Regions from separate parts of the Geodermatophilus sp. URMC 63 genome, predicted to be linked through region 1. Evidence: riboswitches for the same ligand, from Rfam matches in the RefSeq annotation. Region 1 holds a riboswitch; the other holds the start of a gene.
What was found. A riboswitch is a leader RNA that binds a small molecule or an ion and turns the genes downstream of it on or off. The one in region 1 is predicted to bind cyclic di-AMP.
Positions count from the first base shown of each region.

Region 1 (7,177 bases):
GGCGCCGGGCCGGCCGGCCTGACCCACGCGATCGAGCTGGCCCGCCGCGGCGTCGCCGTCCGGGTCGTCGACAAGCGGCCCGAGGCCTCCACCCAGGCGGACAAGGCGATCGGCATCCACTGCCGGACGATGGAGATCTGGGAGGACCAGGGCATCGTCACCGAGGCGATGGACGCCGGGATCTGGCTGTACGGCCAGACGGTGTTCGTCAACGGCGTGCAGACCCACCAGGTCGACTGGGCCGGCCTCGACGAGCTGCCCTACGCCCACCTCGGGCTGCCGCAGTACGACACCGAGCGCATCCTCGGCGCCCGGCTGGCCTCCCTCGGCGTGGTCGTCGAGCGCGGGGTGGAGCTGGTCGCCTTCGCCCAGGACGACGAGGGCGTCACCGCGCGGCTGCGGCACGCCGACGGCGGGGAGGAGACCACCCGGGCGCAGTACCTGGTCGGCTGCGACGGGGCGCACAGCGCCGTCCGGTCGGGGCTGGGGCTCTCCTTCGAGGGCGGCCTGTCGATGTTCCCGCAGCTGTTCATGCTCGGCGACGTCGACGTCGACTGGGACCTGCCGGCCGGGCACCTGGTGCGCTTCGTGCGGATCGAGAACGAGGACGACTTCACCGGGATGCTCGTCTGCGTCCCGCTCAAGGGCCGCAACCGCTACCGGATCGCGACCCTGGCGCCCGAGCGGTGGCAGGAGGCGGTCGGCTCCGGCGTCGTCCCGCCCGGGTTCTGGCAGGAGTACGAGCCGCCGACGCTGGCCGACATGCAGGCCGCGATCGACGACCTGGGCCCGCCCGGGACGACGGCGAGCAACCTGCGCTGGTCGTCGATCTTCCGGATCAAGCACGGCATCGTCGACCGCTACCGCGAGGGGCGGGTGTTCGTCGCCGGCGACGCCGCGCACCTGCACCCGCCGGCCGGCGGACAGGGGATGAACACCGGCATCCAGGACGCCTGGAACCTGGGCTGGAAGCTCGCCCTCGCCGTCCGGGGGGAGGCCGCGCCCGCGCTCCTGGACAGCTACGAGGCCGAGCGCCGTCCCGCCGGGAAGATGATCGTGGACCGGGCCGTGGCCATCGCGTTCACCGACGAGATGGACATGGCCGACGAGAAGGCCCAGTTCCTGCTCGAGATGCAGATGACCATGAACTACGCCGGCAGCCCGCTGGTCGGCGAGATGGCCCCCGGCGGCTTCCCCGCCGGGCCGGAGCCCGGGCACCGCGCGCCGGACGTGCAGGGCCTGCGGCGCTTCGGCGTGGCCCACCCGCTGCGGCTGTTCGACCTGACCCGCGGCACCCGCTCGACGCTGCTGCTGCACGCCGACGCGGGTGCCCCGGAGGAGCAGGTGCTCGCTCTGGAGAAGCTCGCCGTCGGTGTGCGGCAGCAGACCCGCGGCGAGGTGACGGCCTACCTCCTCGCGGCCCCCGACGCCCGGGTGCCCTCCCTGGTCGACCTGCCCGTCGTCCGCGACGCCGGAGGGGCCTTCGCCGCCGCCTACGGCACCGCGGGCGCGGGGACGGCGGCCTACCTGGTCCGCCCCGACGGCCACGTCGGCTTCCGCAGCCGCCCGCTGGACGAGGACGCCCTGCGCGACCACCTGGCGGGGGTCTTCGCGCAGTGACCCGACCGCACCCCACGCCCACCCCCACCCGAGGGAGACCCATGACGCAGACCGCTGACCCCGCACCGAGCACGGCGGACGACGTCGTCCCCGGCGCGGAGATCTACACGCCCGAGTTCCGCGCCGACCCCTACCCGGTCTACGCCCGGCTGCGCGCCGAGCGCCCGGTCGTGAAGGTGCGGACGCCGCGCTTCGACTCCTTCCTCGTCACCCGCTACGACGACGCCAAGCAGGCGCTGTCGGACCCGCGGCTGTCCAAGGACCTGTACCGCGCCGGGGACACCTACCTGGCGGTGTTCGGCGAGAAGGCGCGGCAGATCAACACCAACATGCTCAACTCCGACGAACCGGAGCACAGCCGGCTGCGCCGCCTGGTGACCCAGGCGTTCACACCGCGGCGCATCGAGGCGATGCGGCCCCGCGTGGAGGAGATCGTCGAGGGCCTGCTGGACCGGATCGCACCGCGCGGCGCCACCGACTTCGTCGACGACTTCGCCCTCCGGCTGCCGCTGGCGGTCATCGGCGACCTGCTCGGGATCCCCGAGTCCGACCACGAGGAGATCCTGGCCGGCACCCAGGTCATCCGGACCGTCGGCACCGGCGGGCGCAGCCCCCAGGAGGACCGGGCCGCCATCGGTCAGGCGCAGTCGCGGCTGCACGCGTACTTCACCGGCCTGGTCGCCGCCAAGCGCGAGCAGCCCGGCGAGGACCTGGTCAGCGCCCTGATCGCCGCCCGCGACGGGGACGGCCGGCTCTCGGAGGCCGAGCTGGTCTCCAGCGCCTTCCTGCTGCTGTTCGCCGGCTACCAGACGACGTCGGACTTCCTCGGCAACGCCGTCGTCGCGCTGCTGACCCACCCCGAGGAGCTGGCCGAGCTGCTGCAGGACCCCTCCCGGATCCCGGACGCCGTGGAGGAGCTGCTGCGCTTCGACGGGTCGGTGCCGGTGTCGAGCTTCCGCTTCGCCACCGAGGACCTCGAGATCGGCGGGGCCGCCGTCCCGGCGGGCTCGATTGTCACCATCGTGCTCAGTGCGGCCAACCACGACCCCGCGCTGGTCCCCGACCCGGACGAGCTCGACCTGAGCCGGGGCCCCACCTCGCACCTGGCCTTCGGCCACGGCATCCACTACTGCCTGGGCACCGCCCTGGCCCGGCTGGAGGCGACGACCGCACTGCGGCGGATCCTCGTCCGCCTGCCCGACCTGCGCCTCGACGTCCCCGTCGAGGACCTGCAGTGGCTCCCCGCGGCCTCGGCCTTCCGCGGGTTGCTGGAGCTCCCCCTCCGATTCACCCCCACTCCCGTCCCTGGAGGCACGCGATGACCCAGACGACCCCGTCGACCAGCACGTCGGCCGACCCGGCGGCCGACGCCTCGACGACGCCCACGGAACCGCCCTGGGCGAACGACACGGTCGAGTTCACGAACACGTCCACGGCGCCCGCCAGCTGGTCCTCGGCCTCGTGGCGGCCGTTCCGCAACGTCATCGTCTGCCGGATGGTCCCCGGCACCGAGGACAAGGTGGGGCCGGTGTTCGCCTACTACGACCGGACGACCCGGCCGCAGGACATGGGCGTCGTCGGGCGCGTCCTGCTCTCCTACGAGGGCCTGTACCTGCACGTCATCGAGCGCAAGGAGGACCCGGAGGTCTCCGGGCAGCGCCGCGGCCTGCCGGCGTTCCAGGCGATCGCCGAGGCCATCGCCCCCTACGTGACGCCCTACCCGAGCTACTGGCAGAACCCGTCGCACTCCGTGGCCAAGCAGTTCTACTCGTGGGTGCCCGAGGGTGAGGTCTCCCCCGACCGGGAGATGACCGTCATCGTGCAGCGGATGAAGCCGGGCACCGAGGAGGACATCGCTCGGGTGTTCGCCGAGTCCGACGCCGGCGGGCTGCCGACGGAGACCGGCGTCACCGGCCGCTGGCTGTACTCGATGGAGGACGTCTTCGTGCACCTCCTGGAGCAGGACCGCGTCAAGGCCGCGGCCGTGCGGGAGAACCACGAGTCGATGCGACCGGCCTTCGCCAAGGTGATGGCCGACCTCGCCCCCTACGTCAGCCCGTACAACCCGGAGACGTGGCAGACCCCACGCGACTCGGTTGCCCGGGTGTTCCACCGCTGGACGGCCCCGGACTGGACACCCGGGGACTGACGATGCCGACCGACCGAGAAGAGGTCTCACCATGAGCTTGCGCGGGATCGCGTCGCTCACCTACTGGGCCGACGACGTGGCCGCGGCCACGGCCTGGTACACGGAGGTCCTGGGCTCGGGGCCCACCTTCACCCGGCCCGGACCCGACGGGCGGCTGAGCTATGCCGCGTTCGACCTCGACGAGAGGACCCGCCTGGCGATCGCCGCCCGTACCGCCGCCCCGTTCAGCGCGGCGTTCGAGCCGGGCGGCGTGATCGGGAACTGGTGGGTGGACGACCTCGACGCCGTCCTCGAGCGACTCGCCTCGATGGGCGCCAAGGAGTACATCCCCCTCACGCCGCACGGGCCGGTGGTCAGTGCGGCCGTCGTCGACCCCTTCGGCAACGTGGTCGGCCTCGTCTCCGACCAGCACCCCGCCGCCGACTTCCGGCGTGGGGCGCCGCCCTGGAACGCCTGACACCGCACGCTGCCGGCACCGCGACCGCCGGGACCGCTGGGTCCCGGCGGTTGCGGTGCGTCCGGGCCCCGGTGGTCGCGGGGCGTGACGTCCCGAGTGCGATCCGGGGCGTGGCGTCGGCCTGTCGCACCGCGGGTCGACCCGTTTCAGGTCACGAGATTGTCACGGACCGGTCCCGTCCTTAGCGTTTCCGCGTCCGGCCGGGCGTCTCGCCTCCGTCCCGGGGGCTCCCTGCCGGATGCCGCCGAGTCGCGTCCACACCGTGGGCGCGAGCCGGGGACCCACCAGTACCACCGGGGTGAGTCCCGCTCCCGGCCGTCGCCGGGAGCGGGTAGGGCACTCCCAGCCCGAACCCGTCAGCTCACCTGGTAGGCGGCCCGGGGAGAACGGAGATCACTCGCGCCTGGGGCACCGCCCCCGCGCGTCCAGGTCCGGGACCGTCGCGCTCCCGCCTGCCCACGTACACGCACCAGCCGTCGTACGGCGCCGTCCGCCGGGCCCCGTGTCCGGCCGCTGCCGCACGCCCGGCTGTCGAGCCCTGCCCGCCCGGGCACCGCGCGCACGGCGTGGTGCCCGCAGCCCATCCCGACCGCCGCGGCGCCGATCGACGGTGACCGCGTCTCCAGGAGGACGTCTCCATGCACGCACGCACCGCTGTCGAGCACACCTGTGCCCAGAACGCCCCCGCCGCCGCGCCGCCGCGCCGCCGCGCCCTGCTCCTGCTGACCGCCACGGGGGTCATGACCCTCGGCCTTGCCTTCGGCGGCCAGGCGGTCGCGCAGGCCGACGAGTGGAACCCCGGCGACCGCGGCTCCACGGGGCAGTGGGGCGGCAACCGGGACGGCGCGCCCGCGGCCGTTCCCGCGCCGGCCCCCGCGCCGGCACCGGCCCCCGCGCCCGCTCCCGCCCCCGCGCCCGCTCCCGCCCCGGCCCCCGCGCCGGCACCGGCCGCCACCGGCGAGCAGGCGTACAAGGACTACGCCGCCGGCCAGGTCGGGAACAGCACCCAGTTCGGCTGCCTCGACGCGCTCTGGGAGGCCGAGAGCGGGTGGAACCCCAACGCGCAGAACCCCACCAGCACCGCCTACGGCATCGCGCAGTTCCTGGACTCCACGTGGGCCAGCACCGGCATCGCCAAGACGTCGGACCCCTACCGGCAGATCGACGCCGGCCTGATCTACATCGAGAACCGGTACGGCAGCTCCTGCGCCGCCTGGGACTTCCACCAGGCGAACAACTGGTACTGATCCCCTGACCGCCGCGGGCCCCCTCTCAGCAGCGGGAGCGGGCCCCCGGCGCAGGCGTCCCCGCGGTCCCTCCCGGGAGGCGCCTGCCGGACCGTCTCACCGGTCCGGGTGAGATCGGCTCCCGGCCGTTCCAGGTGTCCGCCCCCTGCGTCGATGCAGAGGAGGACCCTCCGGACGGGAGCACACGATGGCCAGGAAGCGCACTGACGCCGAGCAGCAGATCGCCGACCTGCTGCGCACGGCGAGGACGTCGCTGCACATGCCCGTGGCGTTCCTGACGCGCATGGACGGGACCACCCAGCACCTGGAGGTGGTCGACGCCCGCGTGCCGGTCCTCGTCCAGGAGGGCGCGAAGGTCGTCCAGGAGACGTCGTTCTGCCAGAAGATCCTCGACGGGGACCTGCCCCCCGTCATCGACGACGTGAAGCGGTACCCGCTGGCGATGTCGCTGCCCTCGGCGCGCATCCCGCGGATCCGCAGCTACGTCTCGACGCCGGTCCGGCTGTCCGACGGCAGCCTCTACGGCACCTTCTGCGCCTTCGGCTTCACCTCCGACAAGGAGCTCACCCGGCGCGACGAGGCCCTCATGGAGGTCCTCGCGTCGGCCGCCTCGGTGATCATCGAGCCCGAGCTCCGCGCGCAGCAGCGCCGCGACGACATCGACGGCCGGCTCGACCCGCTGATCACCTCCGGTGGGCCGACCGTCGTCCTGCAGCCGATCGTCGACCTGGCCACCGGGGACCGCGTGGGCGCCGAGGCGCTCAGCCGCTTCCCCGCCGACTGGGGCAAGGGCCCCGACGTCGTCTTCGAGGAGGCGCACAGCATCGGCCGCGGCCACGAGGTCGAGCTGCTGGCCCTGCGGCGCGCCGCCGAGCACCTCGACCGCGTCGACGGCTACGTGGCGATGAACGTCTCGCCGCAGACCCTGCTGACGCCGGAGTTCTCCGCGCTGCTGCACACGCTGCCGCTGCACCGGGTCCTGCTCGAGCTCTCCGAGCACGACCCGGTCGCGGACTACGACGCCCTCGGCAGCGCGCTGCTGCCCTTCCGCGCCGGGGGCATGCGGCTGGCCATCGACGACGTCGGCGCCGGCTTCTCCTCGCTGCGGCACATCGTGGTCACCGCCCCCGACGTCATCAAGATGGACCGCAGCATCGTCAGCGGCCTGACCACCGACCCCGTGCTGACCAAGCTGGTGGAGTCGCTGGTCACCTTCGGCCACGGCTGCGGCGTCACCGTGGTCGCCGAGGGCATCGAGACCGCCGAGGAGGCCGCGGCACTGCTCGGGCTCGGCGTCGACCTCGGGCAGGGCTGGCACTTCGGCCGCCCCGGGCCACCGGAGGCCCTCGCCCCCGCCGGCCCGGAGCCCGCCGTCCCCGGGCCCCGGCCGGCCGGCCTCGCGCACCCCGGACTCCTCCCCGCCTGAGCGGCACCCGTCCGCCCCGCGCCGCCGGCCCTCCCGGGCGCGCGCGTCCTCGGGCAGGGTGGGTCGCGGTCGCCACCGGGGAGAGGAGCCGACGTGCGGGTGTACGTCACGGGTGCCACCGGGGCCATCGGGGGGCACGTCGTCCCGGCCCTGCTCACCGCCGGGCACGAGGTCACCGCGCTGGCGCGGACACCGGCCAAGGCGGCGGGCCTGGCCGCGCTGGGCGCCGTCCCGAGCGGGGTGTCGCTGTTCGACCGTCCGGCGCTGAGCGACGCGTT
Region 1 covers NZ_CP199956.1:1,536,593-1,543,769, reverse strand. Annotated here, with positions in the region: gene ACWIZO_RS07510 (FAD-dependent monooxygenase) at 1-1,620, shown strand, start outside; gene ACWIZO_RS07505 (cytochrome P450 family protein) at 1,662-2,942, shown strand; gene ACWIZO_RS07500 (TcmI family type II polyketide cyclase) at 2,939-3,769, shown strand; gene ACWIZO_RS07495 (VOC family protein) at 3,801-4,226, shown strand; cyclic di-AMP (ydaO/yuaA leader) riboswitch at 4,459-4,616, shown strand; gene ACWIZO_RS07490 (aggregation-promoting factor C-terminal-like domain-containing protein) at 4,865-5,473, shown strand; gene ACWIZO_RS07485 (EAL domain-containing protein) at 5,661-6,899, shown strand; gene ACWIZO_RS07480 (NAD-dependent epimerase/dehydratase family protein) at 6,993-7,177, shown strand, end outside.

Region 2 (7,177 bases), 2.2 Mb from region 1:
CGGTCAGCGCCCGCAGCGTCTCGGCGTTGCGGACGGCGTGGCCGTGGCCGTCGTTGTTGAAGTAGGCGTGGACGTCGCGGCCGTCGCGCGCCCACTCCGCGATCCGGTCGGCCCACCAGCGCAGGTCCGCGTCGGGGTAGGAGCCGGCGTAGAGGGAGGCGTCGTCCGGGCCGTGCAGCCGGACGTAGACGAACGGCGCGGTGGCCCGCAGCACGCACGGCAGGCCGGCGCCGCTCATCACGCAGTAGGCCGCTCCGTGCCGCTCGAGCAGCGCGAACACCTCCTCGACGTGCCAGCTGGGGTGGCGGAACTCCACGGCCACCTGCACCCAGTCCGGCAGCAGGGAGAGGAAGTACTCCAGGCGCGCGTCGTCGCGGGCCGCGGCCGGGTGCAGCTGCACCAGCAGCACGGCCCGCTTGCCGTCCAGCTCGTGCCAGGCCGCGGTCATCCGCTCGACCCACGCCTCCGGGGCGTACAGCCGCTTGGCGTGGGTCAGTCCGCGCGGTGCCTTGACCGACAGCCGGAACCCCTCGGGCAGCCGGTCGCGCCACCCCGCGAAGGTCGCCGTCCGGGGCCAGCGGTAGAAGCTCGCGTTGAGCTCGACGGTGCCGAACCGGCGCACGTAGTGGGCCAGCCGGTCGCGGGGCGGCGTCCCCGGCGGGTAGAGGATGCCGTCCCAGTGGTCGTAGCTCCAGCCGGAGGTTCCGACGTGGACGGCCACCGGTGCCGCCCTCCTCAGTGCCCGTGCCGGGCGACGGCGGTGCCGCGGGTGTGGTCGAGGGGGCCAGGAGCGCTCACGGCAGCCGCCACACCGTGGTGCGGCGCAGCCCCGGGCCCTCGGTCTCGGGCACGTCGTAGGCGGCGACGGGCTCCAGCCGCTCGTGCGGCAGGTAGGGCCGCCCCGGGTCGCCGACGAGCACCTCGCAGCCGCACGCCCGAGCCCGGTCGAGGAAGGGCAGCACCCGCTCGGTCATCTCCCGGTCGTAGCAGACGTCGCCGGCCAGGACGACGTCGACGGCCGGCGGCTCCCGGTCGAGGACGTCGCCGGCCACGCTGATCCCGGTCACCCCGTTCAGGCCGGCGTTGACGCCCACCGCCGTCCGGGAGAACGGGTCGACGTCGCTGGCCAGCACGTGGCGGGCGCCGGCGAGGACGGCGGCGATCGCGACGAGCCCGCTGCCCGACCCCAGGTCCAGGACGCGGTGCCCGGCCACCGTCACCGGCCCGTCGAGGACGGCGCGGGCGAGGGCCTGCCCGCCGGGCCAGGCCGCGGCCCAGAACGGCGGGGCCTCGCCGGCGCCGCCGGCCGCGTCCTCCATCGCCTCCCACAGGGCGACGACGTCGTCGGCGACGTGCAGCCGCACCTCCGGGACGAGCGAGGGCCGGCGCACCTGCGTGTGCGCGCGGACGAACCCCGCGGGCACCACGCGGGTGGCCGGCCCCCTCTCCGTCACGCCCCCAGTGTCACGTGCCGAGCCGGCGACGGTCGCGAGCGGCCCGGGTGACGGTCCGTGGCGCTGGGGTCCCACCACGGCCGGGTGGGAGACCGAGGCAGGGCCCGTCGGGTCGTGTCGTGGCAGTGCCGCGCGCAGGAGGACGGAGGGTGGGAGCTACACCTGCTGGGATCGGCGAGATCCGCACACCCCAGGAGGAGCGCATGGACACCGTCACCGCGACCGGCACGGTCAGGGAGGACGGCGGCCGGTTGGTCCTGATCCCGACCAGCCCGCCCGGGAGCGAGCCCCTGGTGGAGCTGGACCTGCTCGGGACGGACCTGCCGCCGGCCGGCGCTCGGGTGGCCGTCGAGGGGGGGCTGGACGGGCGGTCGCTGCACACCGCCCGCTGGCACCCCGGGCCGGGCACCCCCTCGGCCTGGCGTGTTCCCGCCGGCATCGCCGGAGTGTCCCAGGACGATGCCGACGTCATCACCCGCAGCACCCCCGAGGAGTGGTCGATCATCGGTCTCGGCCGGTCCACGGTGCCCGGCGGGCGAGGGGTGGTGGCGGTGCTGGAGGTCGAGCGGATCACTCCCGAGATCCGGGCGTGGTACGAGCGGCAGCCACCCGGGTCGGTACACCTGGTGCCCTCCATCACCCCGGACACCGCCTGCACCCCGGACACCGCCTGACCCGGCAGCGGCCACCCCGGAACGCGACACGGCCCCGCTAGCGGATGCCAGCGGGGCCGTGCTCGTGCCGGGTCCTCGTCCGCCCCGGAGTCCGCCCGGGTTCGCTCCCCTACGTCCCGCAGCGCCTCGTGCACGTGACGGCGCCGCGAGGTGCGGGCGCGGGGTCCCGCGCCGAGCCTGGTGACGAGTCGGATCGGCCTTGCTGCCGGGGTCCCGCGCCGAGCCGAGCGAGGCGTGGGGGCAGCAGGGTCCTCCTAGTACCAGCCGGTGGCCTGCGAGTGCGCCCAGGCACCGCACGGCGAGCCGTAACGGCTGTCGATGTAGATCAGGCCCGCGTCGATCTGCCGGTAGCCGTCGGAGGTCTTGGCGATGCCGGTGCTGGCCCAGGTGGAGTCCAGGAACTGCGGGATGCCGTAGGCGGTGCTGGAGGGGTTCTGCGCGTTGGGGTTCCAGCCGCTCTCCTTGCCCCACAGGTTCTCCAGGCAGCCGAACTGCTGGGCGCTGCCCACCTTGCTCATGGCGTAGTCCTTGAAGGAGCCGCGGGCGGCCGGCGCGGCGGCAGGTGCAGCCGCCGGTGCGGGGGCGGCCGGCGCCGCGGCGGCCCGCTGGGCGGCGGCGGCCTCGGCCGCGGCCTGGGCCTCGGCCGCGGCCTGGGCCTCGGCGGCGGCCTGCGCCTCGGCGGCGGCCTGGGCCTCGGCGGCGGCGCGGGCGGCCTCCTCCTCGGCGGCGCGGCGGGCGGCCTCCTCAGCGGCGCGGCGGTCGAGCTCGGCCTGGTCGGCGGCGGCCTGCGCCTCGGCGGCGCTGGTCTCCTCGGCGGAGCGCTCGTTGCGGGAGGCGGCGAGGTCCTCGAGCGGCGCGAGGTCGGCGGTCTGCGACGCCGCGGTCCCGGTCGGCTGCCCGGTGAGGCCGAGCTGCTCGGCCACGCTCACCGTGGAGCCGGCCGTCTCGGTGCCGGCCTCGGCGGCCGGGCCGCTCGTGCTCACCACGCCGACGACCAGGGCGCCGGCGGCGGCCGTGGCCAGCAGCAGGGCGGGGCGGCGCGGGCCCAGCGGGGGGCTGCTGCGCCGGGCGCGGGTGCGGGCCGGCAGGCCCAGGCGGCGGGCGCGACGACGGGGGGCGGTGTCCGCGGTGCCGACGGCGTCCATGACGGCGGTGTCGGCGGGCTTCGCGGCTGCGGACAGCTCGACGGTCTCGAGCGTGTGGGCAGGCGTGTGCGGGGTACGGCGGGGCATGAGGGTGAGGGCTCCGAGGGAGAGTGCGCGCGCGGCAGCCCGGTTCGCGGGCAGGGACCGGCGCACGGCGGTCGTCGGGTCCCCACGCGCGATCGGCGGCGCGGGGTCAGCAGGGCAGGGCGGCGGCCGGACTCAGATGGCGCGGTGGACGCGCACCCGGCGGCACCTGCGGGCCGCGGCGGCCCGGAGGCGGGGCATGCGGAGAGTCTCCGTTTCTTCCGATGCCGCCTACCGAGTTAGCTGACGGGTTCGGGCGGGAAGAAGCCCTACGCGCTGCGAGCGGAGCTCGGCAGGCGATTCACCCCAGGACTGCGGTGGGTCCCCGGCTCGCGCCCGCGGCTGCGGACACGACTCGGCGGCGTCCGGCCGGGCTCCCCGGGAGGGGACGAGACGACCAGCCGGACGTCACGAACGGTACGTGTCGTTACCTGCCCGTGACAACAGCAGAACGCGAGATGCACACGTGACACGAGTTACGGTGCAGTCGGCGCGGGCCATCCCTCGGCGACGGCGCAGGTCAGGACGCCGGGTCGCACGCCGGGTCGCACGCCGGGTCAGGACGCCGCGGCGACCTCGTTCCGGTTCCCGCCCCGATCGGCGTCCCCGCGCAGCGCCGTGACGTCGGCCGGGTCACCGTCCGGCGTCCGGGGGCCCTCGTCGCGGGCCGCGGCGTCGCGCCGGTCGGCGAGCACCGAGACGTCGTCGGGCAGCGCCCCGGTGCGCACCGTGTCGGTCCGCAGCGCGTCGGTGTCCGCCGGGTCGGGACCGCCCTCGTCGCCGCGCAGCACGCGGGCGAGACCGGCCAGGGCGTCGTCGACGTGCCCGTTCAGCACCCGGAGCGTCTCGCGCACCCCCTCCTTCTCGGCGCGCAGCGCGGCCAGCTCCGCCTCGACGGCGGCCCGCTCCCGCTGGGCCTGCGCCGCCGCCGCCCGCCGCGCCTCCTCGGCCTCGCGGTGCACCGCCTGCAGCTCGGCCGCCGCCTCCGCCCGCCGTGCGTCGGCCTCCCGCTGGGCCTGCTCGCGCAGCGCGGTCACCGCCTGGCGCATCTCCGCCACCTTGGCCAGGCGCGCCTCGGCCTCCGCGCGCGCCTCGGCACGCACCTGGTCGGCCTCCTCCTCGGCGCGCTGCAGCAGGGCGCGCGCATCCTCCGGGCTGGGGAGCGACTCCCGCTCACGTACCAGCTGGGCCAGCCGGCGGCGGGCGTTCTGCAGGTCACCGGAGCAGGCGGCGTAGCGGCTGAGCAGGTGGTCGTTCTCCCGGCGGAGCACCAGCAGCTCGGTCTCGGCCGCGGCCACGTAGTCGTCGACCTGCAGGCAGTCGTACCCGCGCAGTGCGTGTGTGAAGACCGGACCGGTGCCCAGCAGACCGTCGAGGCCCCTCGCCGGGACGTGCTCCGCGGCGGTGTTGCCCGTGAAGGCCGTGCGCCTGGCCGCGTCCGCCCCGGCGTCCGGAGCAGTTCCCTGCGAGTGCTTCGACATCCGGTCCCCCCGGTCCGTCATGCCCGCCCGGGCCCGTCGGGCGATCCAGGTGGTGGCCGCCAGACTCCCAGCCGGTTCACCCGATCGGTGGGTCGGACCAGGTCACGGGACGGTCACCGACGGAGTGGTCCGCCACGCCGTGGTCGCCCGACTACCGCCCGCAGCCGGAGCCGGGGAATGCCCGGCCGCCCACCACCGTTGGGCCGAACAGTAGTTGCACTCTCAACCACAGGGAGCACGAGATGCAGTTCGGCGTCTTCTCGGTCAGTGACGTCACGACCGACCCCACCACCGGCCGCACCCCCAGCGAGGCGGAGCGGATCCAGGCCATCGTCGCGATCGCGAGGAAGGCCGAGGAGGTCGGGCTCGACGTCTTCGCCCTCGGCGAGCACCACAACCCGCCGTTCTTCTCCTCCTCCCCCACCACCACGCTGGCCTACATCGCGGCGCAGACCTCGACGCTGCAGCTGTCGACGGCGACCACGCTGATCACCACCAACGACCCGGTGAAGATCGCCGAGGACTACGCGATGCTGCAGCACCTGGCCGGCGGCCGGGTCGACCTCATGATGGGCCGCGGCAACACCGGGCCGGTCTACCCGTGGTTCGGGCAGGACATCCGCAACGGCATCCCGCTGGCGGTGGAGAACTACGCGCTGCTGCGGAAGCTGTGGGACGACGAGGTCGTCGACTGGTCCGGCCGGTTCCGCACGCCGCTGCAGGGCTTCACCTCGACCCCGCGGCCGCTCGACGGCGTCCCGCCGTTCGTGTGGCACGGCTCGATCCGCAGCCCGCAGATCGCCGAGCAGGCCGCCTACTACGGCGACGGCTTCTTCTCCAACCACATCTTCTGGCCGAAGGAGCACACGCAGCGGATGGTCGAGTTCTACCGGTCCCGCTTCGAGCACCACGGCCACGGCTCGGCCGACCAGGCGATCGTCGGGCTGGGCGGGCAGGTGTTCGTGCGGAAGAACAGCCAGGACGCCGTCCGGGAGTTCCGGCCCTACTTCGACAACGCGCCGGTCTACGGCCACGGCCCCTCGCTGGAGGACTTCTCCCGCGAGACGCCGCTGACCGTCGGCAGCCCGCAGCAGGTCATCGAGCGCACGCTCGGCTTCCGCGACTACGTCGGCGACTACCAGCGGCAGCTGTTCCTCGTCGACCACGCCGGCCTGCCGCTGAAGACGGTGCTCGAGCAGCTGGACGTCCTGGGCGAGGAGGTCGTGCCGGTGCTGCGCCGGGAGTTCGCCGCGCTCAAGCCCGCGCACGTGCCCGACGCCCCCACGCACGCCTCGCTCGTCGCCGCCCGGCAGCGCACCCCGGAGGAGGTCTCGGCATGACCACCCGCACCACCACCCGGACCCTGGCCGTGGTCAGCGCCGGGCTGTCGACGCCGTCGTCGACCCGGCTGCTGGCCGACCGGCTGGCGACGGCGACCGTCGCGGCGCTGCGCGAGCGCGGCGAGGACGCCGTCGTGGAGGTCGTCGAGCTGCGCGAGCACGCCCGCGACCTGGCCGACGCCTTCGTCACCGGCTTCCCGGACGCGGCCCTGCGCGCGGCGATCGGGACGGTGACCGGCGCCGACGCGGTCATCGCCGTCACCCCGGTGTTCACCGCCTCCTACAGCGGGCTGTTCAAGTCCTTCGTCGACGTGCTGGACGAGGACGCGCTCACCGGGAGGCCGGTGCTGCTCGGGGCGACCGCCGGCACGGCGCGGCACTCGCTGGTGCTCGAGCACGCGATGCGGCCGCTGTTCGCCCACCTGCGCGCGGTGACCGTGCCGACGGCGGTGTTCGCCGCGAGCGAGGACTGGGCGGGTGGCGACGGCGGCGAGCTGTCGCGGCGGATCGTCCGGGCGGCCGGCGAGCTGGCCGACGTCGTGACCGGCCGGCCGGCGTCCGCCCGCCCGGCCGACCTGTTCGCCGACGTCCCCTCCTTCGAGGACCTCCTCCGCGGCAGCGGCGCCTGACCCGACCGCGATCACGGCGCCGGGACCACCCACCGGGCTCCGCAGGTCGTACCGGCGCCATGATCGCCGGGAGGGGTTCGGGCTTCAGCGGGCGGCGTCCTCCGAGGGGGGCGCCGTCCCGCCCTGGGGGGCCTCGCCCGTCATGATCGAGACGATCTCCGCGCGGTCGGCGGCCGAGGGCAGCCCCCAGCCGGGCTCGTAGCCGTACACGTCCCCGAGCGGCGTCGACGCGGTCCGCCCGTCCAGGATCTCCACCGAACCGGTGTCGATCAGCCCGGGGTGCTCGACGCCGCAGGCCTCGGCCACCTTGAGCAGGTCGCGGCGCAGCGTGGCCAGGTAGTTGGCCAGCCGCACCGACTTCAGCGCCGGG
Region 2 covers NZ_CP199956.1:3,701,757-3,708,933, reverse strand. Annotated here, with positions in the region: gene ACWIZO_RS18125 (DUF72 domain-containing protein) at 1-721, opposite strand, end outside; gene ACWIZO_RS18120 (class I SAM-dependent methyltransferase) at 795-1,454, opposite strand; gene ACWIZO_RS18115 (hypothetical protein) at 1,658-2,128, shown strand; gene ACWIZO_RS18110 (aggregation-promoting factor C-terminal-like domain-containing protein) at 2,383-3,360, opposite strand; cyclic di-AMP (ydaO/yuaA leader) riboswitch at 3,571-3,728, opposite strand; gene ACWIZO_RS18105 (hypothetical protein) at 3,915-4,838, opposite strand; gene ACWIZO_RS18100 (LLM class flavin-dependent oxidoreductase) at 5,081-6,178, shown strand; gene ACWIZO_RS18095 (FMN reductase) at 6,175-6,807, shown strand; gene ACWIZO_RS18090 (FMN-binding glutamate synthase family protein) at 6,892-7,177, opposite strand, start outside.
Region 2: it holds a riboswitch for cyclic di-AMP, as region 1 does, so the genes downstream of both, ACWIZO_RS18110 (aggregation-promoting factor C-terminal-like domain-containing protein) here and ACWIZO_RS07490 (aggregation-promoting factor C-terminal-like domain-containing protein) in region 1, are expected to answer to the same signal.